DNA from 4 places in the Bacillus sp. DX3.1 genome. Region 1 is predicted to be linked to each of the others. Evidence: riboswitches for the same ligand, from Rfam matches in the RefSeq annotation. Region 1 holds a riboswitch; each other region holds the start of a gene.

Evidence for each region. A riboswitch is a leader RNA that binds a small molecule or an ion and turns the genes downstream of it on or off. The one in region 1 is predicted to bind S-adenosylmethionine.
Region 2: another riboswitch for S-adenosylmethionine. It lies ahead of QRE67_RS02250 (cyclase family protein); the one in region 1 lies ahead of QRE67_RS14215 (MetQ/NlpA family ABC transporter substrate-binding protein).
Region 3: another riboswitch for S-adenosylmethionine. It lies ahead of QRE67_RS06935 (YezD family protein); the one in region 1 lies ahead of QRE67_RS14215 (MetQ/NlpA family ABC transporter substrate-binding protein).
Region 4: another riboswitch for S-adenosylmethionine. It lies ahead of QRE67_RS14860 (hypothetical protein); the one in region 1 lies ahead of QRE67_RS14215 (MetQ/NlpA family ABC transporter substrate-binding protein).

The regions. Positions count from the first base shown of each region.
Region 1 covers NZ_CP128153.1:2,883,660-2,891,661, forward strand. Annotated here, with positions in the region: gene QRE67_RS14185 (IclR family transcriptional regulator) at 1-520, opposite strand, end outside; gene lepB (signal peptidase I) at 896-1,447, opposite strand; gene QRE67_RS14195 (copper homeostasis protein CutC) at 1,475-2,152, opposite strand; gene QRE67_RS14200 (methionine ABC transporter permease) at 2,615-3,277, opposite strand; gene QRE67_RS14205 (methionine ABC transporter ATP-binding protein) at 3,267-4,028, opposite strand; gene QRE67_RS14210 (acyl-CoA dehydrogenase family protein) at 4,049-5,194, opposite strand; gene QRE67_RS14215 (MetQ/NlpA family ABC transporter substrate-binding protein) at 5,208-6,026, opposite strand; SAM riboswitch class I at 6,085-6,175, opposite strand; gene QRE67_RS14220 (YdcF family protein) at 6,272-6,907, opposite strand; gene QRE67_RS14225 (GNAT family N-acetyltransferase) at 7,231-7,728, opposite strand; gene QRE67_RS14230 (GNAT family N-acetyltransferase) at 7,833-8,002, opposite strand, start outside.
Region 2 covers NZ_CP128153.1:439,415-447,416, forward strand. Annotated here, with positions in the region: partial or broken gene QRE67_RS02240 (ATP-binding protein) at 426-1,652, shown strand; gene QRE67_RS02245 (hypothetical protein) at 1,902-2,282, shown strand; gene QRE67_RS02250 (cyclase family protein) at 2,307-2,939, opposite strand; SAM riboswitch class I at 3,031-3,143, opposite strand; gene QRE67_RS02255 (PRK06851 family protein) at 3,298-4,407, shown strand; gene QRE67_RS02260 (nucleotidyltransferase domain-containing protein) at 4,794-5,573, shown strand; partial or broken gene QRE67_RS02265 (MFS transporter) at 5,592-5,801, opposite strand; gene QRE67_RS02270 (FAD-dependent oxidoreductase) at 5,864-7,390, opposite strand.
Region 3 covers NZ_CP128153.1:1,388,107-1,395,866, reverse strand. Annotated here, with positions in the region: gene QRE67_RS06970 (sirohydrochlorin chelatase) at 1-741, opposite strand, end outside; gene QRE67_RS06975 (NAD(P)-binding protein) at 1-14, opposite strand, end outside; gene cobA (uroporphyrinogen-III C-methyltransferase) at 743-1,519, opposite strand; gene QRE67_RS06960 (DUF3906 family protein) at 1,625-1,825, opposite strand; gene QRE67_RS06955 (nitrite/sulfite reductase) at 1,838-3,460, opposite strand; gene cysC (adenylyl-sulfate kinase) at 3,475-4,068, opposite strand; gene sat (sulfate adenylyltransferase) at 4,081-5,217, opposite strand; gene QRE67_RS06940 (phosphoadenylyl-sulfate reductase) at 5,261-5,965, opposite strand; gene QRE67_RS06935 (YezD family protein) at 6,049-6,192, opposite strand; SAM riboswitch class I at 6,264-6,371, opposite strand; gene lysA (diaminopimelate decarboxylase) at 6,492-7,760, opposite strand, start outside.
Region 4 covers NZ_CP128153.1:2,990,689-2,998,690, reverse strand. Annotated here, with positions in the region: partial or broken gene QRE67_RS14875 (ECF transporter S component) at 1-267, shown strand, start outside; gene QRE67_RS14870 (YwiC-like family protein) at 749-1,471, shown strand; gene QRE67_RS14865 (hypothetical protein) at 1,534-1,725, opposite strand; SAM riboswitch class I at 1,872-1,970, shown strand; gene QRE67_RS14860 (hypothetical protein) at 2,079-2,339, shown strand; gene QRE67_RS14855 (NAD(P)H-dependent oxidoreductase) at 2,634-3,209, shown strand; gene QRE67_RS14850 (hypothetical protein) at 3,206-3,571, shown strand; gene QRE67_RS14845 (class I SAM-dependent methyltransferase) at 3,613-4,221, shown strand; gene QRE67_RS14840 (short-chain fatty acid transporter) at 4,549-5,895, opposite strand; gene QRE67_RS14835 (serine hydrolase domain-containing protein) at 5,997-7,259, opposite strand; gene QRE67_RS14830 (MFS transporter) at 7,360-8,002, opposite strand, start outside.

The DNA.
Region 1 (8,002 bases):
GTAACTGATTTTTATCAAGTATAGTTCCCTTTGCAAATTGTATAAGTTGGACCTCTTCTATATATTTTTCTTGTTCTTCTTTAGAAAAATAAGTAAGCAAAATACGTGGACACGCCCCGGCATATAAAGGCGCACGTCGTCCAATAGCTGTATAAACGCGAACGGGCTGAGCTCCATCCACTTTTTCGATATAAATCGCTTCACTTCCATCTTGAATAATTAAATTTACAGCTTGTCCAATATCAGCTCTTAATGTTTCCATATACGGTTTTGCAATATTTCGTAACGATAACCTGTCAGAAACAAGTTGGCCAAATCGTAAAAATACTAAACCAAGTTTATATGTACCATTTATTGTCTTTTGTAAAAAGCCCATTTCTTCAAGCGAGCCAATGAGTCGATATACAGAAGTTTTCGGCATACCTGTAAGTTTCACCATTTCCATCAGAGTTAAAGCCTGATGTTCATAAAACAACTCTAAAATATCCATTATTTTTACTGCCGTCTTATTTAAACTCATGTCGCCTCCCGTTGTTCCGAAAAACGGAACTAAAATTCCGTTTTTTGAAACAAATGTATAATTTAAAATTATAAAATATTCTTTCTATTTTAACAATATATTTTTTCAAAATTATAAAGTGAAACTTTGATCAGTGAGGGAGTCTTTCTCCCCCACCTAACTTCTTTGCTTCTTACAGAACTTTAAGATGGGAGTATTACTGCCCGTGAATATCGGGATAAACTGATTTGTTGAATCTACTTTTTCATTTCTACTAATTCGTACATATTACGAATTCAATTAAAAAACACTAAAAAATAGGTATAGATCAACTTTCGATCTATACCTATTTTTTAGTAGTCTTATATTTTAGTAAAACATTTTCTATATAACTTATTACAGCGCTCTTGCTTGTTGCAATGGCCAAAATACAACTTCACCTTTTCCAACGATTTGTTCTTTTGAAACAAATCCAAACATACGGCTATCTTTTGAAACTTTACGATTATCTCCCAGTACAAATACATACCCTTCCGGTACTTTCTGCTTACCAGTTATTTGTTCGATTGAAAAATCAGGTGTCAAATTCCCCTCGGATAATTGTTCTTTAAATTCTTGCAGATAGGGTTCTTCAATCGACTTTCCGTTTACATACAGAACGTCATTCTTATACTCTATGTTATCTCCTGGTAAACCGATTACTCGTTTTACTAAATCATAGCCTTCTTTTCCATGAAACACGATAATATCAAAGCGATTTACACCTTGTAAATTGTAGCCTATCTTGTTCACGATCACTCTTTCTTCATTCTCTAAAGTAGGCATCATGGATTCTCCTTGTACAAGGGAAGGAGTGAATAAAATACCCCGAAAAACAAAAGCAATTCCTGCCGTGATTACTATCGTTTTAATCCATGAACGTACTTCCTCTTTCTTGCTTTTTTTCATCTTCTGCCACCTCCTCTACAATCATTATCATCGTGTTAATTTTGCTAGTTCCTGTACACGCTTTTGGTCAATTTCAGCAAAACAAGATTTTCCTTCTCGAACAGCTGTACCAACGTGAGCTTCTGTAATTCCCGTTTCATGAAGCAATTGTCGTACATTCTCTTTCGTCACACCACTACCAACGATGAGTTGTATTTCTCCTTGACTCTCTCTTTGCATATCATGTAGTACAGTAATGTTCTCCTCTATATTCCCCTGGCCACCAGATGTTAAAATATGGGTCACCTTTCCAAACTTTCGTAATACTTTTACCGCTTCTACTACATTATCCACTTCATCTATCGCACGATGAAATGTTACATTCATTCCATCCACTACAGATAATAAATCTGCTAATTTTTCTTCATCAATTTGACTATGTTCATTTAAAACACCTAAAACAACGCCTGCTGCACCATGTTTCTTTGCAATTTGTATATCCTCTTTCATCATTTCAATTTCTTCTGCCGTATATACAAATGACTTGGCATGTGGGCGTATCATAACATGAACAGGGATTGTTACTGCATCCACTGCTTTTTTTATAAATGCATAGCTTGGCGTTAATCCGCCTTCCGTATATGCTGAAATGAGTTCAATTCGATTTCCGCCACTTTGTCCAATTCGTTTCACATCTTCTAAACATGTTGCAATAACTTCTAGCATGAAACTACCTCTTTTCGTACTTTTTCCTCATTATACAGTAAGCTGAAATAAGAGGCCTAGTTTTCTCATGAAAAACACAAAAAAGACGCTTTAAAAGAAAGATTTTAAAGCGTCTTTTTCAAATGAATTATTTTATCTCGCAGCAACGGGCAGTAATACCCCCGCCTCAAAATTCTGCAAGAAGCAAAGAAACTGAGTGGGAGAGAAACTGCTCGTAAAAGCCCGATTCGTTCAACTATATAAATCCATTTTGATTTTTCGACATATAGCCGCGGCTATGGATAACAAAAGGTGACCTGCACTCGTTTTCTCTCTTTGTTTTCACTTCGCATGGGGCAGGAAAAGGATCTGACCGCTTCTATGCATGGCCAGATGCTCTTTCCCATCTAAAAAGAAGGGTTTTATCTCGGTTTTTTAATTTGTATTTATATAATAGGCAATAAGAACTAGTTTACTAAGATTTTATCTTTTATCAATACGTGCAGCAATCTTATTTCCAATAAATTGGACAGATTGAACAAGAATGACAAGCATTAATACTGTAACAACCATAACATCGGTTTGGAAACGGTAATAGCCGAAACGAATAGCCAAATCACCAACACCACCGCCTCCTACAACGCCAGCCATAGCCGAATAAGAAATAAAACTCACCGTTAAAACTGTTAAACTTAAAACAAGACCTGATCGAGCTTCAACAAGTAGAACTTTCCATACAATCTGAAATGGCGTTGCTCCCATTGCCTCAGCAGCTTCAATTACTCCTTTTGGAACTTCACGTAATGCTTGTTCTACCAGCCTTGCAAAATATGGAATCGCGGCTACTGACAATGGAATCGTTGCAGCAATTGGACCAATTGTAGTTCCTAATAGCGTACGTGTAAGCGGTACAAGTGCCACCAATAAAATAATAAATGGAAATGAACGAATAATATTTACAATCCCATTTAATATACGGTGTACAATATTTTGTTCCAAAATCTGCCCTTTACTTGTGAAATATAGAATTACACCTAATGGAACACCAAAGATAATCGCGGCTCCAACAGAAAGTCCTACCATTAAAAATGTTTGCAAAATTGATGTCCAAATTTCGGGAAGTAGTGGGATGACATTATTGAACATATGCGATTCCCCTCTCTTGTTCCACACCTAATAGAAGTTTCGCAATTTCTGATTTTGGTTTGATTTGATGATCGTTTAAGTTAAATGATTCCACAACTTCTCCATCTTCCATAACTGCAACCTTATTACAAATTTGTTTAATCACATTCATTTCATGCGTTACGATTACAATCGTAACCCCTAATTCTTTATTGATTTTTTGAAGGAATTGTAAAATAGAAATCGTTGTTTTAGGATCAAGCGCTGATGTTGGTTCATCACAAAGTAATACTTTCGGATCATTTGCTAATGCACGAGCAATCGCAACACGCTGCTTTTGACCTCCACTGAGCTGTGAGGGAAATTGCTGTGCCTTATCACTTAATCCCACGATTTCCAAACATTCTCGTACTCGTTTTGCTCTCTCTTCTTTTGGAACTGATTTCAACTCTAACGGAAGAGCAATATTATCCGATACAGTTTTATTGTGCAAAAGATGAAAGTGTTGAAAAATCATTCCGATTGACTGCCTTGCTGTTCGTAAATCTTTCTTCGATAACTGTGTTAAATCTTCACCATTTACAATCACTGCACCTGAATCCGGCTTTTCCAATAAATTCATTGTACGTAATAAAGTTGACTTCCCTGCGCCACTTAATCCAGCTATTCCATAAATATCATGTTCTTCCACTTGAAGAGATACAGATTTCACACCGTGAAAAAGCCCTTCTTTCGTTTGGAAAGTTTTTATTACATCACGTAACGTAATCATCTTTTTCACTCCTTTTTACATTATTTAAAAGCACGATCAGCTATAAGTGAGAGCGTTACATCGTCCATCGGTGGATTGTGTAATCCAGCACGAACATTTAAATAGTAGCGATGCAACGGATTTTTTTCTGATAAACTTCTTGCTCCAACAATCCGCATAGCCTTATCTACAACAGATATCGCGGTATTCGTCGCGATATATTTTGCTGCCGCTAATTCCGCCTGTAATGATTGCTTATCTTCTACCTCATCATATTTCGATGCAACTTGATATAAGAACGTACGAGCTTGCATCAACTCTAATTCTAGCTCCCCAGCTAGCTTTCTTACATTTGGTAGTGAGCTAATCAGATGATTTAAACTATTTGGTTGATATGTTTTTGCAAATTCAATTGCATAATTTCTTGCAGCTTGTGCAATCCCTAAATAACAAGCTGGTATATGAAGCAACCATCCTGTTCCTTTTGGTTTTGTACGTGGAACCATCGTGTCAGTAAAGTATCGTTCAGGAATCTCAACATTTTGCAACACAAGGTCGTGACTCGCAGTTCCCCTCATCGCCACACTATCCCATGTTTCTTCAATTGAAACACCTTTTTCATGACGGGGAATAATAAATTCTCCTACCTCTTCTCGTCCTTCGATACTAGCAGAGACGATAAAATAATCGAGTACAGGAGCCATCGTTGTAAAACTTTTTCTTCCACTTACAACCCATTTGTCACCTTTTCGTACCGCTAACGTTTCAGGTTTGCCACCACGTGTCGGACTCCCTGTCTTCGGTTCTGTCGCAGCACGGTTAAAAAGAGCTCCTTTTTTTACTTCTTCACAAAACCAGGAAAACATATCAGGGTCCCAAGAGCGATTTTCAGCAAGTTCTTTCACAATTCCAAGATGCCATCCAATCGATAGGGCTGTCGCTCCATCTCCCTCAGCGATTTTCTCTTGAAACAAGACAAAATCATACAATGAGATTGCTTGCCCTCCAAAATCTTTCGGAAGTGTTAATGTTGTATATCCTATATCTTTTAAATTTTTTATATTTTCAAACGGAAAAGATCCCAATTCGCTTAATTGATGTTCCCTTTCCGCAAATTTTGGGATGAGTTCTTTTATCTTCTCTATTATGAGAAGTTGTTCTTCCGTTTCTACAAATGAGAGTGTCATATCACTATCTCCTTTATTTTAAGTAATCCGGTAAGACAAAGCCTTCAAATTGTTCCTCTGTTTGAATCATCTTTTTAAATTCAGGTGAATGATATGCATCGATTAAATCTTTTACAAAAGTTTTATCTTTGTCTTCATTACGAACCGTAACGATGATTCGATGTTGTGCAGGTGTTTTTTCTAATTCAAGTGATTCTTTTAATTTATGTCCAGATGAAATGACAAGATTTCCGTTAATAATGCCATAGTCTAAATCTTTCATCGCTCTTGGAATTTGAGGTGATTCAAGTGGTACTAGTTTAAAATCTTTCTTTTTATACGTCACATCTTTTTCAGAAATCGTTAAAATATTTACATTTCCCTTCAATTTCACCCAACCAATGCCTTCCAAAATACGAAGTGCACGTTCTAAATTAACTGGATCATTTGGTACCCCAATTTTCATACCATCTTTTAAGTCATCTAGCGATTTATGCTTTTCAGAATATACACCTTGTGGCGCGGAAGGAACTTGAAGTACACTCGTGATTTTCGCATCATTTTCTTTTGCATAAGATTCCATAAAAGCGGTGCTTTGAAAAATATTTGCATCAATATCTTTATTCGTTAATGCAGGATTTGTTTCGTTTGGTGAATTAAATTCTACAATTTTTATTTTATACCCCTTTTTCTCTAAATAAGGCTGCACTGCCTTTTTCACTTGATCACTATAAGGACCTGGAGTAAAACCTAAACGAATCTCCTTTTGATCCGTCGCAGATGATTGTGTGCAACCAGTGATGACAAATAAACTGCATACAATACTTACAAGTGTAAAAAATAAACGCTTCATCTTTTCTCCTCCTAAATAAAAACACCCTCTCATATAAGAGGTTATAAGTATCTTTCCCCTCTTATCTACTGCGGAATTAGCACCTTCTATTTACATTTAGGGTTGCTGAAGCTTCGTTGGGCCGTTCCCTCCACTTCTCTCGATAAGATTATATATTGGATTATGTTTCCTATTGTTACACTATTCCGATGAAATTACAATGCTTTTAACAAAAAAAAGATTCCTATTAATTTAGGAATCTTTTTTTACTTAATTATCTCTTTCAGAGAACGTATTGGCAACGATGTAACATAACCAATATAAGAACACAATTCTTTAAAGAAAAACGGAATTTCCGTATCTAATGTTTTATATGCTGACGTCGGAGTCGGAGATGCATAAGCATCCATACCAATATGCTTGGCAATTCTCATCGCACGTTTCATATGAAGAGGATCACTCACAATTGTATACGTATGTAATCCATTATCAATTCCAACCTGCTGAGCATTCTTCAAGTTATCTTCTGTAAAACGCGACTGCGTTTCAATTAAAATATCTTCATCCTTCACGTTATGCTTTAATGCATACGCTTTAGCAGTGCGGGCTTCTTCTTGCTCTGCTTCAAACTTCGTACCACCTGTAAAAATAATTTTTTTAATACTTCCGCTATTGTATAAAGAAATAGCGTGATTAATTCTTTCTCGAAATACAGGAGATGGTTTCCCGTTCCAAGAAGCTGCTCCGAGTACGATGGCAGCATCTGTATCCACCTCATCTGTTTTAAATCGAGAACTCCAAATATCATAAGCTGCATAACTTATAAATAGAATCATAGAGCAAATCATAAGCAAGAATACTTGTATGACTCTTCTTTTTTTACTTTTCTTATTTGGTTTCATTTATAATAGCCTCCGTGCATCATCCATACTTCTAAAAAAACAATATATTTTAAATCATTATATTTGAGTTTATTTGAAAGAAGGTATTTTCCTAATCATTCATATTTTAAAGGGTTTTCATTCCAATAGAGGATTGTCAATTCATTTTTGTTTGTGGTTCATATATTATTATTGCAAACTAAATTTCCATACAAGTCCATTGTAACGAATTTTTTCACAGAAGGGAATGATGAAACAAAAGTATATAAAAGAAGTAATCGTTTTGTAAGAAAAAAGAAGCGCTACCTTCCAAATATATGGAAGTACACTTCTTTTTCGCACTCTTATCTTACAATCCAATATTTCATATGATGTTCTTCAAGAACACACGTAAATCCTGCTTTTTCTAGCACTCTACTGGAAGCAACATTACTTATTAAACAATCCGCTTTAATTGTTTGTACTTCTTCATTTTGCTGCAACCACTCCACGAACGCTTTCGCCATTTCAGTGGCATAACCGTTTCCTTGATAATCTGGAACAATACTATATCCAATCTCTACCGTCCCTGCTGAATCAGGTTCACCTTTACATCCCATATCACCAATAACAGTATGATCCTCTTTATGGATAATTAAGCCACTCCATTTGCTTTGTTCAGGATCTTTTCTTAGCCCTTCTGCTATCCACGGCAAAATTTCTTTATAATCAGACATTGGCCATTCCCTAGATACTTTATATGGAATAACTTTTTCTAGTTCTTCTCTTCCTTTTATAGTAGCCTCTACAAGTTCTAACCTAAATGTAATCATTAGTAATCTCTCAGTTTCAATATTAGGCATATAGTCCTCCTATTTATATACATTTAACTTTCGTATAGATATATATTCCTTAATTTGAATTGTACATCATCATAGTTTTTATCTACTCGACTTACCTAATGCCATTATTGAATTTTTGCATAGATACAAGTGTCAGTAAGCCTTTTTCCGTCAGCAGAAAAGTCTTCATTTCGTAGAATACCCTCCAATTCATAACCTAATTTCTCAGGGATAGTGCGACTTTTAGTATTGGTTGATTCACATCGTATTTCTAATCTTCTTGCTTTTAAATCTA
Region 2 (8,002 bases), 2.4 Mb from region 1:
TGAAATAATCAACTTGAGTGAATGAGTAGGGGGCTAATATTATGCTAGGTATTGAAGAGAGCCCTGCTATATAAATACAAATTAAAAAACCGACATAAAACCCTTCTTTTTAGGTGGGAGAGAGTATCCGACCATGCATAGAAGCGGTCAGATCCTTTTCCTGCCCAGACATAGTGAAAACAAAGAGAGAAAACGAGTGCAGGTCACCTTTTGTTATCCATAGCCGCGGCTTATATGTTGAAAAATCAAAATGGATTTATATAGTTAGAGAATGCACGTACTTTATGAGAGTAGCTGTATAATATAAGGTTTTTAATATGTTTAGACAGATGCATGTTGTTCTGAAAGCAATTTCATAAGTATAATTTATAGCACTAGCAAGTGAAATGTAATATGCTGTTGCACCGCTTAAAAGGAGTATTCATATGAATAAGTTTCAAAGTTTGATTTAAGAAGAAAAGGAAGCTTTAAAGGTATTTTTAATATTATTTTATTTTATATTTTTGTTGTATGACATTATATATTATTTTATATATCCTGCAATGAACATAAATGAAGCACAGGTCGGATGGCCAGAAGGTGGATTGGGAATTGGAGTATATATTTTTGTAGGTTCATTACTCCCAATTTCAATTTATCTCCAAAAAAGGGATCATACTTATTTTGTGAAATATTTATTTTTTATTGGGTATATGCTAATTGATTTGATTAATAATTTAATGATTTATTTACGTACGGATCGAGTATTTGAAAATGGAAACATAGTAGAGATATTTTTCATACTTTTTGCACCAGTCTTTGCAAATAGAAAATACTTTTGTTTAGTCTCTTTTGGTGCGATTGGCAAGTATGTTTTCTTTGCTTTATTATTATGGGATTTAAAAGTAGTCATTCCTCTTGTGCTATGCATCTTTTTTTTCATTATTTCACGTTCTTTATTAAAGAGATTCCAATCGTATGTTAGCACAGTGGTGAAAGCATTAACGAATATAAAACAAACTGAAAACCTGGTATTGATCGGAAAAATATCTACAGCAATTGGGCATGAAATTCGAAACCCATTAACCGCTTTAAAAGGATTTACTCAAATTCAAAAAGACCGTAATCCTACTGATGTTGTTAGCTATGACATTATGTTACAAGAAATTGAGAGGATTAATGGAATTGTTAGTGAGTTAATGTTATTTGGAAAGCCAAAACCAATAACGTATCAATTGTGTGATATGCAAAAGATTTTGTTATATGTTGTTCAATTGATGGAAAGTTATGCAATGCAATATGCTGTGAATATTCATATACAAACAGATGAGCCTTTACCTCATATAAACGGTGATGAAAAACAATTAAAGCAAGTCCTATTAAATCTTATGAAAAATGGAATCGAATCTATGATGAATGGCGGAAATTTAAACGTTCATGCGTATAAAACTGGTGAAGGACACCTTTGTATTTGTATTCAAGACGAAGGGTGCGGTATGGATAGAGAGAAAATAAAGAAAATTGGTGAAGCGTTTTACACGACAAAGGAGAATGGAACAGGTCTTGGTTTAATGATTACATATAAAATTATTGAAGAACACCAAGGGGATATAAAAATTGAAAGTAATGTGGGCGTAGGAACAAAAGTTGAAATAATCTTACCGATTATATAATATATGAGAACAAGAGCACTTTGTCAGAAAAGTGCTCTTGTTGTGTAAATATAAACATTTTATAAAAGGTTCAAGAAGGCTTTTTTTTATAAAACACTTCGTTTATAATGGAGGAAAATATCGACATGTAGCATATAGCTAATGTACCGGTTTCAATTATTTAGATTTAAATAAAATTTGATTTTAAGTGAAAAAAGAGATGCGCACGCATCCTTTTTCTATGCTGATATTATGAAAGAGGTGGTATGGATGGAGTTAACATTATGGTCAAATGTATGTTTACACACGATTCAATTTCAAAAAGATGAAAAGAATTATATTGTAAAAGATACAGTTACAGGAGAAGCTTATAAAATGCCGCCGCTTTGTATTGATGCACTTGCGATGATGCGTGACGGGTTTTTACTAGGAGAAATTGAAGAAAAGTTAAAGGAAGAGTACCCAGAAGAAAAAGTGAATATTCTCGAATTTACGAGACAACTGTTAGAATTAGAGCTTGTTGGGATGATTGATGGGGAAGAAATTATTTGTACAAAAAAGAAAGACAAAGATTATCTTTCTTGGATCCGTCCTCGAATTGGACAGTTATTCTTGAACTGGAATAGAAAATATCGAGGCAGAGATCAATAATGGTCTCTGCTTTTTTGTGATGAACTAAAAGATAACAGCAAATGCTCTCGCGAAAGCACCATCACTATTTTTAATTTTTAGAGGTGCTGCGGAAAAGAAGAAACGCTGCTTTCCAATCGCATCTAAATTTGTTAAGTTTTCGATTAAGTAAATATCATTACCTAATAAAATATGATGGATAGGTGATGTTTCCGTTGTGACTTCATCTGGTGAAATGAAATCTAATCCAACAGATTTCACTTGTAATCGCACTAATTCTTCAGCAAGCTCTTCAGAGAGAGAGAATGCTTCTTCTGCATAAGCTTCTGTATTCCATTTTTTTGAGAGATTGGAATGGAAAATCACAATATCTCCTTCTTTCACTTCAACATCACGTAACACTTCTTTTGATAATTTTCTTTCTTGCACATGTGTTACATCAATGAGAATGGCTTCGCCTACAAACTGATCAAGCGGTAGTTGATCGATTGTTGTTGCTCCTGAAATAAAATGAGCGGGTGCATCACAATGTGTACCGACATGAACAACTGAATGAAAATCTGTTACTTGAAACCCGGTTTCTTCCACGCTTGTAATCGGTTCTAGATGAATCGGTGGTGTTCCAGGAAATTGAGACATATTATTTTCAAATGTTTGTGATAAATCGATAACTTTCATACTTGTATTCCTCCATTCGTGTTAGGTAAAAATAAAAAGCCCTTCTTTCAACCGAGAAAGAAGGGCTTTACATACAGTTATGTAAATTCATGTGTTATCTTCCAAAATGCAATGCATTTTGCAGGATTTAGCACCTGTTCAGTTTGTATAAACTGAGGTTGCCGGGCTTCAAAGGGCCAGTCCCTCTGCCTCTCTCGATAAGAAGTTTTATTAAGTTTTAAAATTAAGAATTTTCGTTATTTTGATTGTAATTCATTTCCTTTTCTATTGCAAGACGAAAAAAATAGGTGTTCACCCAATTGACGGGTGATGCATATTGTAGCTTATGTAAGTAAACTTCTGCAAAGGAGTGAGTGCAGTGACAGGGAGAATTTTAAATTATTATGCTGGTGGTAACACAGCGAGAGGTTTTTATAGCTTATATGAGGAAAATTTAATTGGGCTTGAAAGATTATTCATTTTAAAAGGCGGACCAGGAACAGGGAAATCATCACTGATGAAAGCGATTGGCCGCGAATGGGCTGAAAGAGGATATGATATTGAACTGCTACATTGTTCGTCTGATAATAACTCGATTGATGGTGTGATTATTCCAAAATTAAAAGTAGGGATTGTAGATGGCACCGCACCGCATGTTATTGAGCCGAAAGTGCCTGGCGTTGTGGAAGAATACGTAAACCTAGGAGTTGCTTGGGATTCAGAGCACTTGCGAAAGTATAAAAATGAAATTACACGTTATGTATCAGAAGCAAGTGGTGCGTTCCAATCTGCGTATGCATGTTTTCAAGAAGCGTTAGCAGTTCATGATGATTGGGAGAAAATTTATATTGATAATATTAATTTTCAAAAGGCGAATGAACTAACAGAAGAGCTCATTCAAAAACTGTTCACGGATAAACAAGGGAAACATGCGATTGTGAAACATCGTTTCTTAGGAGCTGCAACGCCAAAGGGTGCGGTTGATTTTGTTCCAAATTTAACAGAAGGTCTTCCGAATCGTTATTTTATAAAAGGGCGTCCTGGTTCTGGAAAATCAACGATGTTAAAAAAAATAGCAGTCGCAGCCGAAGAAAAAGGTTTTGATGTTGAGGTATATCATTGTGGATTTGATCCAAATAGCCTTGATATGATTATTGTAAGAGAATTAGGGTTTGCCATCTTTGATAGTACAGCACCGCATGAATATTTTCCGGTGCGAGAAGGCGATGAGATTATTGATATGTATGATCTTATTGTTACTCCAGGAACCGATGAAAAATACGCTACGGAAATTCGTGATGTTTCCATTCAATACAAAACCAAAATGAATGAAGCAATGTCTTTCTTAGCGAAAGCCAAAGCAGTGCGAGATAAATTAGAGCGCATCTATATTGCTGCGATGGATTTTACAAAGGTAGATGCTTATAAAAAAGAAATACAGAGCGAGTTTGAGCGAATTGCCAAGCTTGTTGCTCAAGGGCAGAAATAACGATAGCTGGACCACTTTTAAAAGGTGGTCCATTTTGTATATATATCCATTTTGATTTTTCGACATATAAGCCGCGGCTATGGATAACAAAAGGTGACCTGCACTCGTTTTCTCTCTTTGTTTTCACTATGTCTGGGCAGGAAAAGGATCTGACCGCTTCTATGCATGAACGGATGCTCTCTCCTACCTAAAAAGAAGTATTTTATGTCGGTTTTTTAATTTGTATTTATATAGAAAGCTGGATTCGGATTAGAATTGCTATAATCTTATATGGTATATTTTTCTAGAGAAGAAACGATAGGAAATATAGTTTTCAACATAATGAAGGAATTCTATTATTTTTGTCGAATTTCCGGGGAAATGATCAGAAAATGAGAGTGATACATATGAAAGAGAAAATTCAATTTGAACTACAGAGAATCGAGAAAGAGAACAACGTAAAAATCCTATTTGCAGTTGAATCAGGAAGCAGGGCATGGGGATTCCCATCGAAAGATAGTGATTATGATGTTCGTTTTGTATATATTCATCCAGTAGATTGGTATTTATCGATAAATGAAAAACGTGATGTCATTGAATACCCAATTAATGATGCTTTAGATATAAGTGGCTGGGATATTAGAAAAGCACTGCGGTTATTTGCAAAATCAAATCCAGCGCTATTAGAGTGGATTCGTTCCCCAATTTTTTATTCCAAGCAATCTGACTTTCCAGACCGCTTACAGAAGATGAGCGAAAATGATTTTGATCCAAAAGCAACGATTTATCACTACTTACATATGGCATCAAAAAATTATCGTGAATTTTTACAAGGTGAGAGAGTCAAATTGAAAAAATACTTCTACGTACTGCGTCCGATTTTAGCTTGTAAGTGGTTAGAAGAGAAAGGGGCATTGCCACCGGTGGAGTTTGAGCGGTTGATAACTGAACTAACATTGGATTCAATAATCGTAAGTGAAATTGAAGATTTACTAGTAAAGAAAAAAGCGGGTGTTGAGCTGGATGTTGGACCGGAAATTGCGGTATTAAATGAATTTTTAGAAGGGCAGATTGCGTATTATCAGGAGTATGTGAAAGGGATTGAAAAAGGGACGGGGATAGGTGTTGAGAAGTTAGATGTGTTGTTTCGGGATATGTTATTTGAAATAGAAAAAGAGCACCGATAATTTGGTGCTCTTTTTCTATTAGCTGATTTTCCTTTGTTTGTTAGGTATAAAGAAAACAGCAATGGATACAAGGAGTCCAGCGATTGCACCGATGCGTCCAAGACCAAGTCCCCATCCTAGCGATGTAGCACGAGCATGCGAAGGAAAGTATTGTGTTACATATGCATTTAATATTTGAGTGATTCCAACTGAGCCAATACCAGTTAGTCCAATTAATACATAAATAATGGGATGAAATGCATAATAAAGTAACTGTTTCAATTACATAGTTAAGTTTATTTTATAGGAAGTTAATTTCCGTCAACCCGTTTCAACGGTTCATCCGCTGGCCCCTCAATCACATCGCCATCAATCGAAAATCTTGATCCATGACAAGGACAATCCCACGTGCAATCACCGCTATTCCATTCCACCTCACAGCCAAGATGCGTACAAGTCGTGTCGACGATGTGTAGTTTTCCATCATCATCTTTATAAGCACCAGCACGCTTTCCATGTACTCTTACAACGGCACCTTCGCCATTTTCTAGGTCTTCTGGTTTGCGAAGAGCAAATTCTAATTTGCCTTCAATCAAATGTTTCGCGACATCTAGGTTTTGAGAAACAAATGTTTTAATATCTGGATCTGCATGGAATCGTGACGGAGCAAATAGTTCTTTGTAAGGGCTATCTACTTTTGTAATGGAAGCTTTCAGTAGTAGTGCTGCTGCTGTTCCAGTTGTCATGCCCCATTTTCGGTAACCTGTTGCGACGAATATGTTTGGGTTGTTTTCATTGATATGGCCGATGTAAGGAAGTTTATCTAGTGTGATTAAGTCCTGTGTTGACCATCTGTAAGGAATTTCATCTATCCCAAGCGTGTCTTCTGCAAAAGAGTGCAGCGCTTCATAGTGCAGCATTGTGTTAATTCCTTGCCCCGTTTTATGACTTTCTCCGCCAATAAGAATGAGTTTTTCTCCATCTACTGTTGTGTAGCGTACGGAACGCTTTGGATTATCAATGTTTAAGTACATGCCTCCGGGATAGTCTTGTTTTGCTTTTATTGCGAGAACATAGGAGCGTTCGGCATATATTCTCGCAAAGAAAAAGCTGTTTGCATCATAAAATGGGAAATGTGAACAAGAGACTATATACCCACACGTGATACGATGACCATCTTTTGTAATAACTTGTGGATAAAATCCTTTCTCTACATCGATCGCGGTTGTTTGCTCATAGATAATTCCACCAGCTTCAATAAATTGCTCTACAAGACTTTTTAAATAGCGAAGTGGATGGAATTGTGCTTGTTTTTTCATCACAAGTGCTGCTTGAATTGGGACCGGAAGGGGAATAGATTCGACGTATTCACAAGGGATATTTAGTTTTTTATAAGCTTCGTATTCTTTTGTTAACTTTCGAAGGTTCTCTGTATCATTTGTATATAAGTAGGCATCTTCTTCGGTGAAGTCACAATCAATGTTATGAGTTTGCACAGTTTTTTTTATAAATTGCAGTGCTTTGTCGTTTGCTTCATAGTATAAACGGGCCTTATCGGTTCCAAAGTGATTCATAAGCTCATCATAAATGAGATCGTGTTGCGCTGTAATTTTTGCGGTTGTATGTCCCGTTGTTCCATTCAAAATGTTTCCAGAGTCAATTAAAGTAACTTTCATACCTTCTTTTGCAAGCAAATAAGCGGTAGTAATTCCTGTAATGCCTCCGCCGATAATCGCAACTTCTGTTCTTATATTTTCTGATAGCTTAGGAAAAGTAGGCAGTGTAGTAGAATCTCGCCAGTACGGTTCCGGGAATTGGGGAAATGAATGTGTTTCCATAAGTATAGTCCTCCTAGTTTAGATCAATGTATTACTTAATTTTTCCAATTGCTATAGAATTTATGTACATCATTCTTAGTTCAGGAGAAGGAATGGATTTGATTTGCATAGAAGCGGTCACCTTTTGTTATCCATATAGCCGCGGCTATATGTCGAAAAATCAAAATGTTATATAAATATTTTTTCAAACAGAAAAACTATTTTAATATAATAAAAAAATGTGTGTATTTTACGAATGCATTTTGGGAATATTCAATTTTATAAAGCGGAATTCATATTCATATATAAGATATTCTTAAGTAAAGGTGGCTTCATTATATGTGTGATTATTTATATATATAATGGGTAGATGCCTATAAAATCTACGTTTTTCCTTTGGTGGAATACAAAGTAATTATAAAAATATAACCACATTTTATTACTAGGTCATAAAAGCTATTGACAATATGGAAAGTCTATTGATATGATTCATCATGTGGAAAGGTTGATAAAGAGTAAAAAGAGAAATGTTTTTCATTGATAATAAAAGCAAAAATGAGTGACAATAGAGTGAGTATGATTTACTTATTATAAATGCTTTTTGTAAGTACGTAGTGTTATCAATCTGGAAAC
Region 3 (7,760 bases), 1.5 Mb from region 1:
GTAAGTGGATACACACTCATCTCCCCTTAATATTTCTTCTGTTTTTTGAATCAGCATTTCTTGAAATACAAGATTCTTTCCTAAATAAGGACTTATATATATATTAGACTGATTATATTTACGAACTTCTCGTTCAATATGTTTCATTAATAGCCCTGTAAATAACAAGTAAGGCAGAACTACAATCTTCTCATTCTCTCTTTCCACAACTTCCTTTAATTGTTCCTCAAATCGAGGCTCTACTGCCGCCAAATAACACACTTCTACTTTACTGACTTTCACTTCTTTTTCAAACATTGAAGCAATATGCTGCATATCCTGTAACGTTTGTGGATCACTACTTCCTCTCGCAACGAGCAGGAGGGTCACTCCATTTTCAAACTCATTGATACCACTTCCTTCATACGTAGCCGACACAAGTGATTGTGACACACCAAATGGGTTTCCATATGTAATAGAAATATGAGGATAACTGCTTTGGAATCTTTTTAACTCTTGCGGTATATCCTCTTTCACATGACCTGCTGCTAATAAAAAGACAGGAACAACAATAACTTCTGTTGCTCCTCCTCTAATGCAAGCAGCAAAGCCTTCACTAATAGAAGGCTTTGCTAACTCTAAAAAACATAGTTCTTGAATAGGGGCTGATACCCGTTTCATACAAGAAGATACAAAAGTTACTGCTTCCTCTTTTGCCGCTTGCAGTCTACTTCCATGGCATATATATAACACTGCCTTCATTTTATAGTACTCCACTTACTGGATACGTATTTTCAATTTTTTGTTCAAACCAATGAATTTTTTCACGGAAACGGACAACTTCCCCAATTACAATCATACTCGGATTTTGAATATTCTCTTTTCCAGAAATTGCAACAATTGTTCCTAGCGTTCCTGTAATTGTTCGCTGAGATGAGGTAGTACCCCACTCAACAATAGCAACTGGTGTTTCTTCTCCTTTTCCATATTTCAAAAGCTGCTCACATATGTAAGGAAGATTGCTTACTCCCATATAAACAGCAAGTGTATCCACACCCTTTGCTAGGTTTTCCCATTTCACCTCTTCTTCAGCACCATCTTTACGATGCCCTGTCACAACAGCAAAGCTTGCACTCGCTTCCCTGTGCGTAACAGGAATACCAGCATATGCAGAGGCGGCAATACCAGCTGTAATACCAGGTACAATTTCAAATGGAATACCATACTTCGCTAACACTTCCGCTTCTTCACCGCCTCTACCAAACACAAATGGATCTCCTCCTTTTAACCTTGTAACAACTTTTCCTTTTTTTGCATATTTCACTAGAAAAGCGTGAATTGTTTCTTGTTTCATCGTGTGATAATTTGGTAGTTTTCCGCAATAAATTAAATCTGCTTCTGGTTTTGCGTACGAAAGCAGCTCTTTATTGACAAGTCGGTCATATAAAATAACATCAGCTTGCTGAATGCACTTTACTCCTTTTACAGAAATTAAATCCGGATCCCCTGGTCCCGCCCCAACAATATATACTTTTCCCATCATCTCTCCTCATTTCTACGATAAAGTGAAATTCCCATCAGTCGGGAGCTTCATCCCCCACTGATGGTTAGTTAAACCAATCGGGCACTTACGGGCAGTTATCTCCTATTCATGAATTACAAATGCCGCACCTTTTCGAATCTTCTTTTTTTCATATAGAGAGATTTCTTTCACTTCTGGCAACGGTAAAAAATATTTCTCTAATTCGACTTCCACAAGCCTAAATGCTTGTTCTTCACTTTGTGCAACTACCACTACAGGAACAACAGCGTTTTCTAACACAACTTCAAAACGATATAAATCCATATTGTTCCCTCCCTATGATGCAATCACTTCTTCTAAAATTGTGTTTAATACCGCTTGTAAGCTTTCAATGCCCACACGTCCAGCAAACTCATAAAATGTTTCTGCTGGAAGTTTATGCTCTTTAAAGTACGTTAAAAATGATGTAAGAACATTCGGCAAATCTGCCCCATCAATTTTCCCTTTTAGTTTTTGATTATACGTTCCGCCATCTAAGAGGGTCCCACCTACATAGATCTCAAACGCTTCAACAATTCCTTTTTCCTTCGTTTTCAATTTCACTCCTTGTAAGCCAATGTCAGCAATTTGACGTTGACCACATGAGTTTGGGCATCCTATCATATGAATGCGAACTGGCACATCAAGAACGAGTTCCGTATCTAAGTATTCTGCAATCCTACGCAATCTCTCTTTTGTTTCTACCAATGCAAGATTGCAATATTCAATACCAGTGCAAGAAACCGCATAACCAATGAATGATTTTGGATTTGCAGATATAGATTCAAATAATGGCTCTTTTAACAAACTATCGACATTTTCTGGAGGAACATTTGGAATAATAAAATTTTGTGAGTTACATGTACGTATTTCTCCATTTCCGTACTGTTTTGCAATCCTTGCAATCTCAAACATTTCCTCTGCATGTAAACGACCTACCGGTACGTTAAAACCAACGTAATGTAAACCATTTTGCTTTTGATCTTGCACGCCGTAAAAGTATCCTGCATTCCAGCCTTTTAAAGCACTCTCTCCTTTCCCCTGTAAAGGCCCTGTATATTCTACTAATTTGTCTTTAAATTTCTCTGGACCCCAGTCTGCAACAAGAAATTTCAAACGAGCTAAATGACGCTTTTCACGATATCCAAAATCTCGAAAAATCGTAGCAATTGCAATTGCTACACTCTTCACTTGTTCTGGTAAAACAAATACATCTAACTCTTCCGCTAAATATGGACGGGCAGATAAGCCACCTCCTACTTTTATATGAAATCCTACAACACTTTCTCCGTCGATTTCTTTTGTTGCCGGCGTAAACGCAACGCAGTTAATTTCAGCATTTGCTGAATTATAGATATTTGAACTAATGGACATTTTAAATTTACGTGGTAGATTTGAGAACTCTTCATTATGCTGAAAATATTCATACACCTCTTGTACAATTGGTGCTGTATCAAACAGTTCATTGGCATCAATTCCAGCAAGTGGATTCCCTGTGATATTACGTGTAATATCTCCGCACGCTCCAGCTGAAGATAATCCTACCTTCTCTAATCTTTTAAAAATATCTGGAATTTGCCCAATTTCTAACCAATGAAACTGAATCGCTTGTCTCGTTGTGATATCTAAAACATCACGTCCATAATCTTCAGCAATTGATGCAAGTGCCTCAGCTTGTTCATTTGTAATAATTCCAGAAGGGATATTGACACGCATCATAAAATATCCCGCTTCTTTCGGACGTTGTAAATATAATCCCGCCCATTTAAATGAATCCCATTCTTCTTTCGGAATGGAGTCAAATCCATTTTCAGCGTAATACGGAATATCTTTAAAAATTTCTAAACCATCTTTTTCTAATTTCTTTTTTTCTGATAAATTTAATTTTTCATTGTCTGCCCATACTTTTTCATAATTCATCGTTTATTTCCCCCCTATATAAAGCTACGTTCTTGTAAGTAACCGATAATTTGTTCCGCACATTGCTCGATGGAATGCAGATGCGTTTCTACAACGATTTCTGCTTGAGCAGGTTCTTCATAAGGCGAATCTATACCAGTAAATTGCTTAATATCTCCTTGTCTTGCTTTTTTATAAAGACCTTTCGGATCACGTTTCTCACATTCTTCTATTGGACACTTTACAAATACTTCTATAAATTCGCCTTGTTCAAGAATATCTCGCACTTGCCCGCGATCCTCTCGAAATGGTGAAATAAATGCTGTTAATACAATTGTTCCTTGATCTACAAATAATTTTGCCACTTCACCAATGCGGCGAATATTTTCTGTACGATCATTTTCGGAAAATCCTAAATCTTTATTTAAACCGTGACGAATATTATCGCCGTCCAGTACATAATTCCCAATATTTCTTTCAAACAATTTTCGGGCAACTCCATTTGCTACCGTTGATTTTCCAGAAGCTGATAATCCTGTAAACCAAAGGACAAAACTATAATGCCCATTTTGTTTCCTACGCTCTTCCTTTGAAACGGATGCAATGTGCCAAGTAATATTTGAATCCATTCTATTCTCTCCCTACTTTGTAACAGTTTCTTTTTGTAAACCGCGAATTAGTACTTCCACTACTTCTTTCCGGCTAAATGTACTTGGTGGAATCTCACCATTTCTTAATAATTCTCGCACTTTCGTACCTGATAAAATGACATGATCCTCTTTTCCATGCGGACATGTTTTCGTTGAAGCCATCGCTTCACACTTCGTACAATAAAAGCTATGTTCAAAAAAGAGCGGTGTAATCCCTAACTCTTTTACTGTAAAATTCGCAAAGATTTCCTGTGCTTCATACGTACCGTAATAATCACCTACCCCGGCATGATCACGACCGACGATAAAGTGTGTACAACCGAAATTTTTTCTGACCAGTGCATGAAATATCGCTTCACGTGGTCCGGCATAGCGCATCGCAGCTGGAAAAACACTCAAAAAGACGCGATCATTTGGATAATAATTTTTCAAAAGTACTTCATAGCTTTCCATACGAACATCAGCTGGAATATCATCTGATTTCGTTTCACCAACAAGTGGATTTAAAAAGAGTCCATCTACAATCTCAAGCGCTGATTTTTGGATATATTCATGTGCACGATGAACCGGATTTCTTGTTTGGAAGCCGACTACTGTTTTCCAACCACGCTTTGCAAATTCTGCATGTGTTTCACTTGGATCTAAATGATACGAAGCGAATTTCCCAGTTTCAAAACGCTTCACAAGTATAATCGTTCCTCCAACATAAACATTTGGACGGTCATATAATTTTTTTACTCCTGGATGTGCAGTGTCAGTTGTTTTATAGACAAATAACGCTTCCTTCTCTTTATCTGGAACAAAGATATCTTCTATTTGAATCACACCATATGTGAGTCCTTCTTTTACAAGACGAGCTTCTTCCCCAATTTGTAATTCTGTTACTTTTTCTTCTGTTACTGGTAGCGTAATGGGAATACTCCATACATCACCGCTTGTCAAACGCATCTTTTCTACAACAGATTGGTAATCATCTTTTCCTAAAAATCCTACAAGCGGAGTATAACCACCTGTTGCAAGAAGGTTTAAATCACTTAAAGAAATTTTGTCCAATTCAATTTCCTTTACAATATGTCCTGTTTCATATGTTTCATCAACTCGATTTACTAATACCTTTGTATCACTCATTTTTCTGTACTCCTTCTTATTTATATTAGGAATGTTCATAACCCTATTGATCATGAAGGCCACATTCCGTTTTCATCTTTCCAGACCATCGACCTTCCCTTGAATCTCCTCCCACTTCCACAGGTAATGTGCATTTTTCACACCCAATACTTGGATATCCAACATCGTGCAACGGATTATATGGCAAACTATGCTTATATACATAGCGCCATATTTCCTTCCATGTCCAATGAATAAGCGGACATATTTTAATAGATTGAAAGCGATGATCTTGGTTTATAAACTGTGTATGTTTACGCGTTTCAGATTGCTCTCTTCTTAATCCTGATATCCACGCTTTTCCACCCTTTAAAGATTCTTCTAGCGGTAAAATTTTTCTTAATTTACAGCAAAGATTCGGATTACGCTCCCACAACTTTTCTCCATGCTCTTTTGCTTGTTCCTCGAGTGTAGAAGCAGGTTGTTTTTTAATAATTTTCAAATCAGGAAATCTTCCTCTCACTCGCTGAATTAAATCGTACGTTTCTTGAAAATGAACGTTCGTATCTAAAAATACAACTTTCGCAGATGGATTTACTTGGTTTATAAGGTGTAACAGCACCATTCCTTCCACCCCAAAGCTGCACGCATACACGATTTCCTCCCCATACTGTTCATACGCCCAACGTAATACTTGTAATGCGCCTTTTGTTTCGTCTTCCTCAGAAAAAGAAATGACATCTTCTTTCCATGCTTCGTACGTTAACATTGTTTTTCCCCCTGTAACGCAAAAAGACGGTTTTAACCTATTACATAGGTTAAAACCGCCTCTAGTTTTTCTAGTCAGCGCTTTTATTTTAAGCGTACTTTTTCACTTTTCTCAAGTTGAATCACTTTGCCATCTTGCACAACAATTGTAATTGAGCCATATTTCATATCCGCAAGCATTGTTTGAATTTTCTCAGCTACTTCGTCAAAATGTCCACGCACTCCCACGAACAGCCCCCCTTTTTTCATTCATAAAAAAAATCTTTTCCATTTCGAAAAGACTGTTCGGTAATATATTTACCTTATCTTTCAAAATGGATGCCATTTTGCTGGAATTAGCACCTTGCTTCTATAAGCAGGTTGCCGAGCTTCGTAGGGCCAGTTCCCTCCGCTTCTCTTGATAAGCTATTCTTTGTATTTGTATTTTATCATAATTCAGATTTTTTTCAATCCTAGTTTTCCGATATATTTTATATTTTTTATTTTTTTAAAAGGAGCTGCTCACTTTAAGCAACTCCTTTTTTCCGTTATACAAGCTCTTTAATACGTATGCGATCGTTCCCAATTATATTTTCATATGTTTCACGGTCAACAACAACTTGTGATTTTCCACCTTTTGCAAATACTACGGCTGGACGACAGATTCGGTTATAATTATTAGCCATTGAATACCCATATGCTCCCGTACAAGATATTGCTAACAAATCCGCTGAAGCGACTTTCGGTAATTCTATATCCCAAATGAGCATATCTCCGCTCTCACAACACTTTCCAGCAATCGAAACAACCTCTTCATCTTCTTCTTTTCCTCGATTTGCGAGCATTGCCTCATAACGTGCACCATATAAAGCAGGTCGTAAATTATCTGTCATCCCACCATCGACTGACACATATTTACGAATTCCTGGAATATCTTTTACCGCCCCTACTGTATAAAGCGTCGTTCCTGCATCCCCAACAATGCTACGTCCTGGCTCAACCCAAATTTCAGGAAGCGGATACTCACATGCAGTAAATTGTTCTCGCACTGCAGTTGTTACAGCTTGCACATACGTCTCAAGTGTAAGTGGTGTATCTCCTTCCGTATATCGAATACCAAAACCGCCACCAACATTTAATACGTTCACCGTATAGCTAGTTTGTTCTCTTAGCTCCTCTAGGAAACTACGCAATACTTCAATTGCACGAACAAACCCTGCTGTTTCAAAAATTTGCGAACCAATATGTGAATGGATACCTAACACGTTATAATTTGATTTTTCTAGTGCCATTTTGATCGCTTGCAAAGCTTGACCTGTTGAAACACCAAAACCAAATTTCGAATCATCTTGCCCTGTTGTAATGTATTCATGTGTATGTGCTTCCACTCCTGGTGTAACACGAATTAATATATTTACAGTTTTCCCATGCTGCTCCGCTAAATCATGTAAAACTTCTAATTCAAAGAAATTATCTACAACAAAACAACCAATATCTGCTTGCAAAGCTATAACCATTTCTTCTTCTGTTTTATTATTGCCATGAAAATGAATACGTGCTGCTGGAAAACCAGCTTGCAATGCAGTATATAACTCTCCTCCAGAAACAACATCTAGTGACATTTTTTCTTCATGAGCTACTCGGCACATCTCCATGCACAAGAACGCCTTACTTGCATATGCTACTTGGTAAGAGAACCCACTTTCCTGGAAAGCGCGGTGAAATGCACGACATTTTTCACGAATGGAAACCTCATCATATACATAAAGTGGTGTCCCATATGTTTTTGCTAACTGCGTCGTGTCACATCCCCCAAT
Region 4 (8,002 bases), 110 kb from region 1:
TGTTTTAGCAGCGATAGCAGCAGTTAGCCGTTTTCAATTTTCAATTATTCCAAGTGTACAACCAACTTCGTTTGTAATTATTGTTTCAGCTATTGTTTTCGGAAGTGAGACAGGCTTTATCATTGGAGCTACTGCAGCACTTGTGTCTAATATATTTTTAGGACAAGGACCGCGTGGATACCGTGGCAAATGTTTTCATGGTGGATGATGGGATTTACAGCGGGTTTACTTCGGAATACGCTTATAATGAGAAACTTATGGGGCAGGAAAAGGATCTGACCGCTTCTATGCATGGCCGGATGCTCTCTCCCACCTAAAAAGATGTATGGCATTTTAGAAGGTGAGAAACACGTGAACTTCTCAAGTAAACAAAGCATAAGTATGTATCGTAAAACATAGTTATATACTGTAGGGTCGCGACTTACATATTCGTTTGCCTCTTAAATGCTTCTTACCAAAGGTAAGGAGCATTTTTTATTTCTATTTGCGGGTAGTAAGGGGCCCACCTCAAAATTATGAGGAATTCAAGGAAGATAGATGGGAGATGGAGTATCTTCCACTGATCAAAGTCTCACTTTATTTCAGTCATAAGAGAATACAGGGTGAAATTTCTTTTTAAAAGATGGAACGTTTGATTAATCGTTACTGTAAAAATGACAAAAAATTGTTTTAATATATTTAAATTTTAACATGGAAATTTTATATAATAGTAAATGGGAAATATTTTCATAGGTGAGGTGTTATATTCATGAAGCCAGTTGTTCCAAAGCAGCATGGTGCCTGGGGGATGCTGCTCATTCCGTTTTTACTAAGCGTTTTACTTGGTAAAGCTACTTTCTATCATATTCCACTATTTATTGCTTGGTTATTTATCTACTTAGCAACATATCCGTTTTTAATGTATATAAGGCAAACGCGAAAAAAATATTATTTACACTGGGCAATCATTTATTTTGTTATCGCATGTGTCTTCGGGATGATAGCTTTGATGTATGAATGGCGGATTCTTTTATTTACAGTCGTTATGATCCCGTTATTTATTGTGAATATGCATTATGCGCGTCAAAAAAAAGAACGTGCTTTAGTAAATGATATTTGTGCAATTATTGTTTTCTGTATTGGTGGTATGATTAGTTATTATTTCTCCATGAAAACAATTGATGGAATAGCTTGGAGTATTGCAATTGTATCCTTTCTCTATTTTTTAGGTAGTACTTTTTATGTGAAAACAATGATTCGTGAAAAGCATAATCCGACTTATCGCTATGTTTCATGGGGTTATCATACCTTTTTAATCACGGCGTCCTTTATTGTAAATCCATGGCTTTCGTTAGTTTTTATACCAAGCCTAATTCGAGCGATTGTATTGTATGGGAAGAAAATTTCAATATTAAAAGTAGGTATTTTAGAAATTGTGAATGCTGTATATTTTCTAATCACAACGGCAATACTATTTCAGTATGCCATGTAAAAACACCCATGTGGGTGTTTTTTTATCAAAAAAACCACCTGTAAGAAGAAGGCGGGGAGCATTCATTCTTGTTCTAACATATTTACGGTACTGTCACATTGCTCTAGTGCACTTTCTACAGTTTGTAGCGATTGTTCAATTCGTCTTCGATTATCGCTTTTTTCGACTGTTTGTAAGGCGTTTTCTAAAGATTGCTTTGCCTCATGTAAAGAATGGTAAGAATCTTGAACATATCCACGCGCATTTTTTTGCATTTTGCGTACCTCCTTTTGTATATACATTTGTAGTATGAGCGATAAGAAAGAAAATATAACTTGTTTTGAAAAGTCTAAGTGCATGATTTTTGTATAATTTGACAATTAAAATAAAAAGGATTATAGTAGGCTATAAAGTGAATATTTTCTTATCCAGAGAGGTGGAGGGACTGGCCCGATGAAACCCAGCAACCGCGATGCAGGTGCTAATTCCAGCAGAACAAATTTGTTCTGGGAGATAAGATGAAGATATATACATATGTAGCTTCTTCTTATCGAAGAGGTTTTTTTTATTGCAAAAAAAACCGAAAACGAGATGAACAGAATGAGAAGAAAGGAGTTGCAATATAACTGTGACACTTGAGAAGTATATAAAACTGCGTAGTGCAGTGTATGAATACATGATTGAACAGGATAAACCGATTTCGCTTATAGATATTCAAGAACATATCGTTTCCCATCATGAGGGGAAATTCACAAAAAAAATGTTGCATCAATTTTATTTATCACGGCTGCTAGATGAACTGAAACTGGATGGGAAGATTACTTTAGCTGAAGCTGAGCACCTCTTTGGAGAAAAAGGTGTGTATTATAAAGCGAGAAAAGGGAGCTAGACTTCCTTTTTTTTATGTTATAATTTATTTGAAAATTCTGTTTGAAAGAAAGGTATGTAGTGTAAAAGACTGCAAGAGCAGCCTATTTACAAGGGAATGGTGTTGAGTGTGTAGTGTCAAAAGTTGAATATGCCCTGAAAGAGGGACTTTTTTCGGCTAGAAACGAAAAGAGACACCTTCGCCGAGTAGGTGTCAGTTGTTTTGTCAAATGGGCTTGCCGGTTGACAAGTATTAGAATAGCATGCGATAGGAATGAAAGTCAAAAGGGAATTTAAGGAAAGGTGTTGCTTCGTAATGAATCTATTAATCATATATGCACATCCCAATCCATCTAGTTTCAACGCAGCTATTTTAGAGAAGGTGCAAAAAGGACTACAGGAAACGAATCATTCTGTTACAACACTTGATTTATATGAAGAGCAATTTAATCCAGTCCTTATTTTTAATGAAGAAAAAAGAAGGCGTGATTTAGTGTATGAAGAAGAGACAGAGAAATATAGAAAGTTAGTTAAAGAAGCAGATTCATTTATTTTCATTTATCCAGTATGGTGGTGGGGGATGCCAGCCATTTTGAAAGGATTTATTGATCGGGTGTTTGTTACTGGATTTGCTTATAAATATGAGGGACTGATCCCAAAAGGGTTGCTTACAGGGAAATCAGCATGGGTTATCAATACGCTAGATTCTCCGCTATGGTATGCTGCATTACTGTATCGTTCGGCTGACTGGGTTGTTATGAAAAAAGGGATTTTACATTTTTGCGGGATACGACATATAAGACGTTCAGTTTTTCAATCTGTTCAAAAAAGTGAACTAAAAAAGCGAGAAAAGTGGCTTGAAAAAATTCAGCAAATGGCAAAAAACATATGAACGATGTAATAAATAAAATTATGAGATGCTGTCACCGTAGTGATGATTTGTTTCAGTCCTATATTTCTTGTTTACTACAAATTAAACAGCATAGTGAAACGTTTCAGAAGGTCCAGCGAGAACTAAAATGCGACTATTTAATAAGAGGAATTTGCGAACGAGAAGTGGAGGGGCTCATCCAAGAAAGTGAACAATATGAGGTATACTACGTCCCGAAAGTATTACATTGGGATTTTCTTCGGAGAAATCCGTCATATATAGAAAATATCTGTATGAATATATTTACGTATGAAGCGTTACATTTCTCAGCTAGAGAATGGGAGAATGTAATGGCGTGCATAGAGAAAGAGCTGTTGACGTGAATACATACAGAGAAATAGACGTAATTAGATGATTCTGTTTCATGAAGGGTGATTTAGAGTTGAATTTATTAGATACACTAATAGAGCAAGCCAAAAATCCTAAAGGCTTTGTTGGATCATCAATGCTATGCATCATGAATACGGTTCATGCGGGTATGACAAAATGGACTTTGGAAAAAATAAACATAAGAGAAGAAGCGGTAACGCTGGACATAGGATGTGGCGGTGGCAAAACAATACACACACTGTCCAACATGATTAAATCCGGCAAATTATACGGTATAGATTATTCAGAACAGGCAGTAGAAAATTCTATACGAACTAATAGAGATGACGTAAAGACAGGAAAAGTCACAATTAGTAAGGCGAGCGTGTCTTCTCTTCCGTTTCCAGATAACTTTTTTGATGTCATAACTTCATTTCAAACACATTATTTTTGGACGGATTTAGAGAATGATGTAAAAGAGATTTTTAGAGTGTTAAAACAAGATGGCCACTTTATGATTGTTGCTGAAGTCTATAAAATAAATTATCACATGAAGAATTATAAGAGCAAAGAAGAATTAGGGAACTTATTAAAAAAAGTTGGATATAACAGTGTGCAATTTTATGAAAATAGAGGGTGGCTTTGTGTTATAGGTAGCAAATGAACATAAATTATTTGGAAAGATAATGAACTATTTTTATACATGGTACAGTGGGGAAGAACTTCAGTTGAGTGCGTATTTCTTTACTACGGATAACGGTAATGATAAGACAAAAAGCAGGCCTTGCAAGGCCTGCTTTTTTCAATATTTGTATTCGAACGATTTATCCCGCATTAACGGGCAGTAAAACCCCCACCTCAAATTTCGGCAGGAAGCAAAGAAGTTAGGTGGGGGATAAACTGCCCGTAAAAGCCCGATTGGTTCAACTAATGATCAGTGTGGGATGAAGAAAACCCCCACTGATTAAAGTTTCACTTTATTAACAGAGGGTTATATAAAAAGAAAACATAATCCAATCACAGCGCCTGCATAAAGTAAATTAATGACGCAAAATCCCATAATATCACGTGCGCCTAAACCAGCAATTGCTAAAGCGGGTAATGCCCAAAACGGTTGAATTAAGTTAGTCCAAGCATCGCCCCAGGCAATTGCCATAGCTGTTTTCGCAGCAGGTACGCCGAGTTCGGCACCAGCTGGTATCATAATCGGAGCTTGTACCGCCCACTGTCCACCACCAGAAGGTACGAATATATTTACAATTCCAGCACTTAAAAATGTAAATAGAGGGAAAGTGGTTTCATTAGAAATACTAATGAAGAAATTAGAAATTGCGCCACCAAGTGAGAGTCCTTCACTATTTGCGCCAATCATCATGCCCATAATTCCTGCGTAAAATGGGAATTGTAACAAAATTCCGGATGCACTCTTTGTAGAATCAGAAAAAGCACGAATATATTGAATCGGAGTACGATGGAAAATAAGTCCTGCAATTAAAAGCATAAAAATGACAATATCGAGCGTAAGATTAAAGCCTTTCGTACTAAAATAATGAACAATATATATGAGACCTAACAGTCCAATACAAATTGTAATCCAAATACTGTTTTCAATTTTCTCGGCAAATGTATGATGATGAACTTCTTGCGCTGCAGCTTCTTCTTGAAAAACATTTGGATTAACGGTGATCGTATGATTTGCATCAGGATGCATTGCTCTGTTAATGAAAGGCATCGTTATGAAGAAAATAATAACAGGAACAATTGCATAAGGAGAAAATAAAGTCTCTGTAATTGGAATTGCTTCCGTAATACTCCCAGCTGTTGTTTTTATTAATGTTTCACCGCCAGTTGCCAGCGTAAGTGGAATCGAAGCAGAGAGGCCAGCGTGCCATATAAGAAAGCCAGAATAGGAAGAAGCAATTGCAAGTCGATAATCTAGCCCTTGTATATGTTTCGCGACTTCTTTTGCATATAAGACGGAAACAATAATGCCAAACCCCCAGTTTATGTAGGCACCTAATAAGCTAACGAGAGAAATAGCAATAATTCCTTGTCCACTTGTTTTTGGTAGTTGTGCAGCTTTAGCCAATCCTTTCCGAACGAGGGGAGCATTGGCTAAAGCAGAACCTGTCACAAGCACGAGTGCCATTTGCATGGAGAAGGCTAAAAGCCCCCAAATTCCATCTCCCCAATGAGCGATCATTGCAACTGGTGATTGCTGCGTAGCGATAGTACCAAAGAAGATAACAAAGATGGTAAGAAAGCAGGATAAAATAAAGGGATCTGGTAAAAAGCGTTGTACAAGAGCGACACATCCATTTGTAAAAGTTCGAAACAAAGTTATCAACCTCCTTAATTTTGTTTATTAAAATATTCGATATCATTAAGGAATAACCTTTCAAAGACAGAAAATTCAGATGTATAAACAAAAAAAACCTCTCACTCATGTGAAAGGTTTTTCAGGTGTTTTGCGATTTTTAAATACATATTTGAATAAGTAGAATGAATGTCACCACTAGGTTCAGCATTTGATGAAAAATGTACAATGACCATATTTGCTTTTGGATCAATATATAGCCTTTGCCCATAACTTCCTAATACTTCAAAAGCACCGTGTTCATTATGTGGAATGCACCACTGATTATGATAAGAAATGGATGAGCCTTCTCCAATAGAGAGTTCATCTTGTTGTACGCTTTTTATGTCTTCTGCAATAGAAGAGGGGAGAATCTGTTTTCCATTATAATAGCCATTGTCTAATATCATTTGACCAAAGCGTGCCATATCTCTCGCTGTTGCATTTAAACCTGCACTTGCTTGTTCAACTCCTGTTTCATCGACAACATAATAGGCATTTTCTTCAGCACCGATTTTTGCCCAAATTCGTTCACTCACATTGTCTGCTAATGATTTCCCAGTTACTGTCCGAATAATCCATCCGAGTGTTTCAGCTGAGCCGTTATTATAGGAAAACTGAGTACCTGGCTGAGCTGTTTCAGTTGCTTCAAGTAACATGTCATAAATTTTCATCGGGCCATCATAATTTTTACCACGAGGAAGGATATTACTAGCTAAATAGAGCTGTGCATCTTGATTTTCTAACCCGCGTTGTACATATCCATGGGTAGGATATGTAGCGGAAATTTGCATGTCCATTAACTGCTGAATCGTTGCTTTACCGAATGGTGTGTTATGTAATTCTTTCACATATGTTTCAGCTGTTGTATTTTTATCAAGGATACTTTCTTCCGTTAAAGACTGAATGATTGCGCCTGTAAAGACTTTTGCTAAGGAAGCCATGCCATGTGGTTCGTTTTGTTTGTAGCCATTTAAATAATTTTCATAGACAAGTTTTCCATTTTGCACGACAACAAATGCATCTGTTTTATTTTGATCTAATAGTTCTTTTAAAGAAATATTATTCCCATTTTCCTGTTCAACAGAAAAATTATCTAAATTTTGCTGAGCAATAGGGAATGTTGAAACGTGATGAGTATCTTTTTTTACTACTTTTGTTAAGGCAAGTTCTTTCATATGCGTATACGACCACCGTAAGTATGGATCTTGTAGCCAATTTGCTTTTGTTACCGATTGTTTTGAAGGTGGAACTTTATTTTGCTTAAAAAATGCAAAACCAAGCCCTGTTATAACAAATATAAGTGTAAGCATAAGTAATAAAAGGGGAGATTTTCTTACATTCATTCATGGACCTCCTTATCATTTCTAAAATAAGTATACGCTCGTTTTCTTAGAAAAACAAAAAAAGGAAAGTAAACAGAGATGTTTACTTTCCTAATTGACATTATGCTGATAATTTTCCATCCGTATGATGCTTTTTGAATTTTTGCTTTCTACCGTGTAACCCGTAATAGATTACAAGTGTGAATGCCACGATAATGGCTGCGATAAAATACATATTATGATAGCTTGATTGAGCAGCGATAATACCGAGTACGAAAGAACCGATACCGATACCACTATCAAAAAATGAAAAATAAGTAGCTGTTGCTGATCCGCGGCGATGATTTGGCGCGGCAGAAACTGCAATTGTTTGGAAACTTGGAATAAGGGTTCCATACCCTAAGCCGATTAGCATCCCGGAACCAAGGAACCAAAATGAAGTTTGGGCCTGACTTAAAACAAACATACCAATTGTAAAAATAATGATAGAAGGATAAATAAGAACATTTTCACCGAAACGATCAAATATCTTTCCTGTAAATGGACGAGAAAGTACAACAACTAGTGCATATACGATAAAGAAGTAACTTGCAACATCTGCTAAGCCAATCTCTTTTGCATAAATAGGAATAAAGGATAGAATGCCACTATAAGAAAAAGCAAGTACAAAGCCTGTAAGAGCAATTGGTATAGTAGAAGGCTCAATTAATTCTTTCCACTTCATTCGTTCCCCTTGTTTTTTACTTGCCTTTTTCTCATGTGGG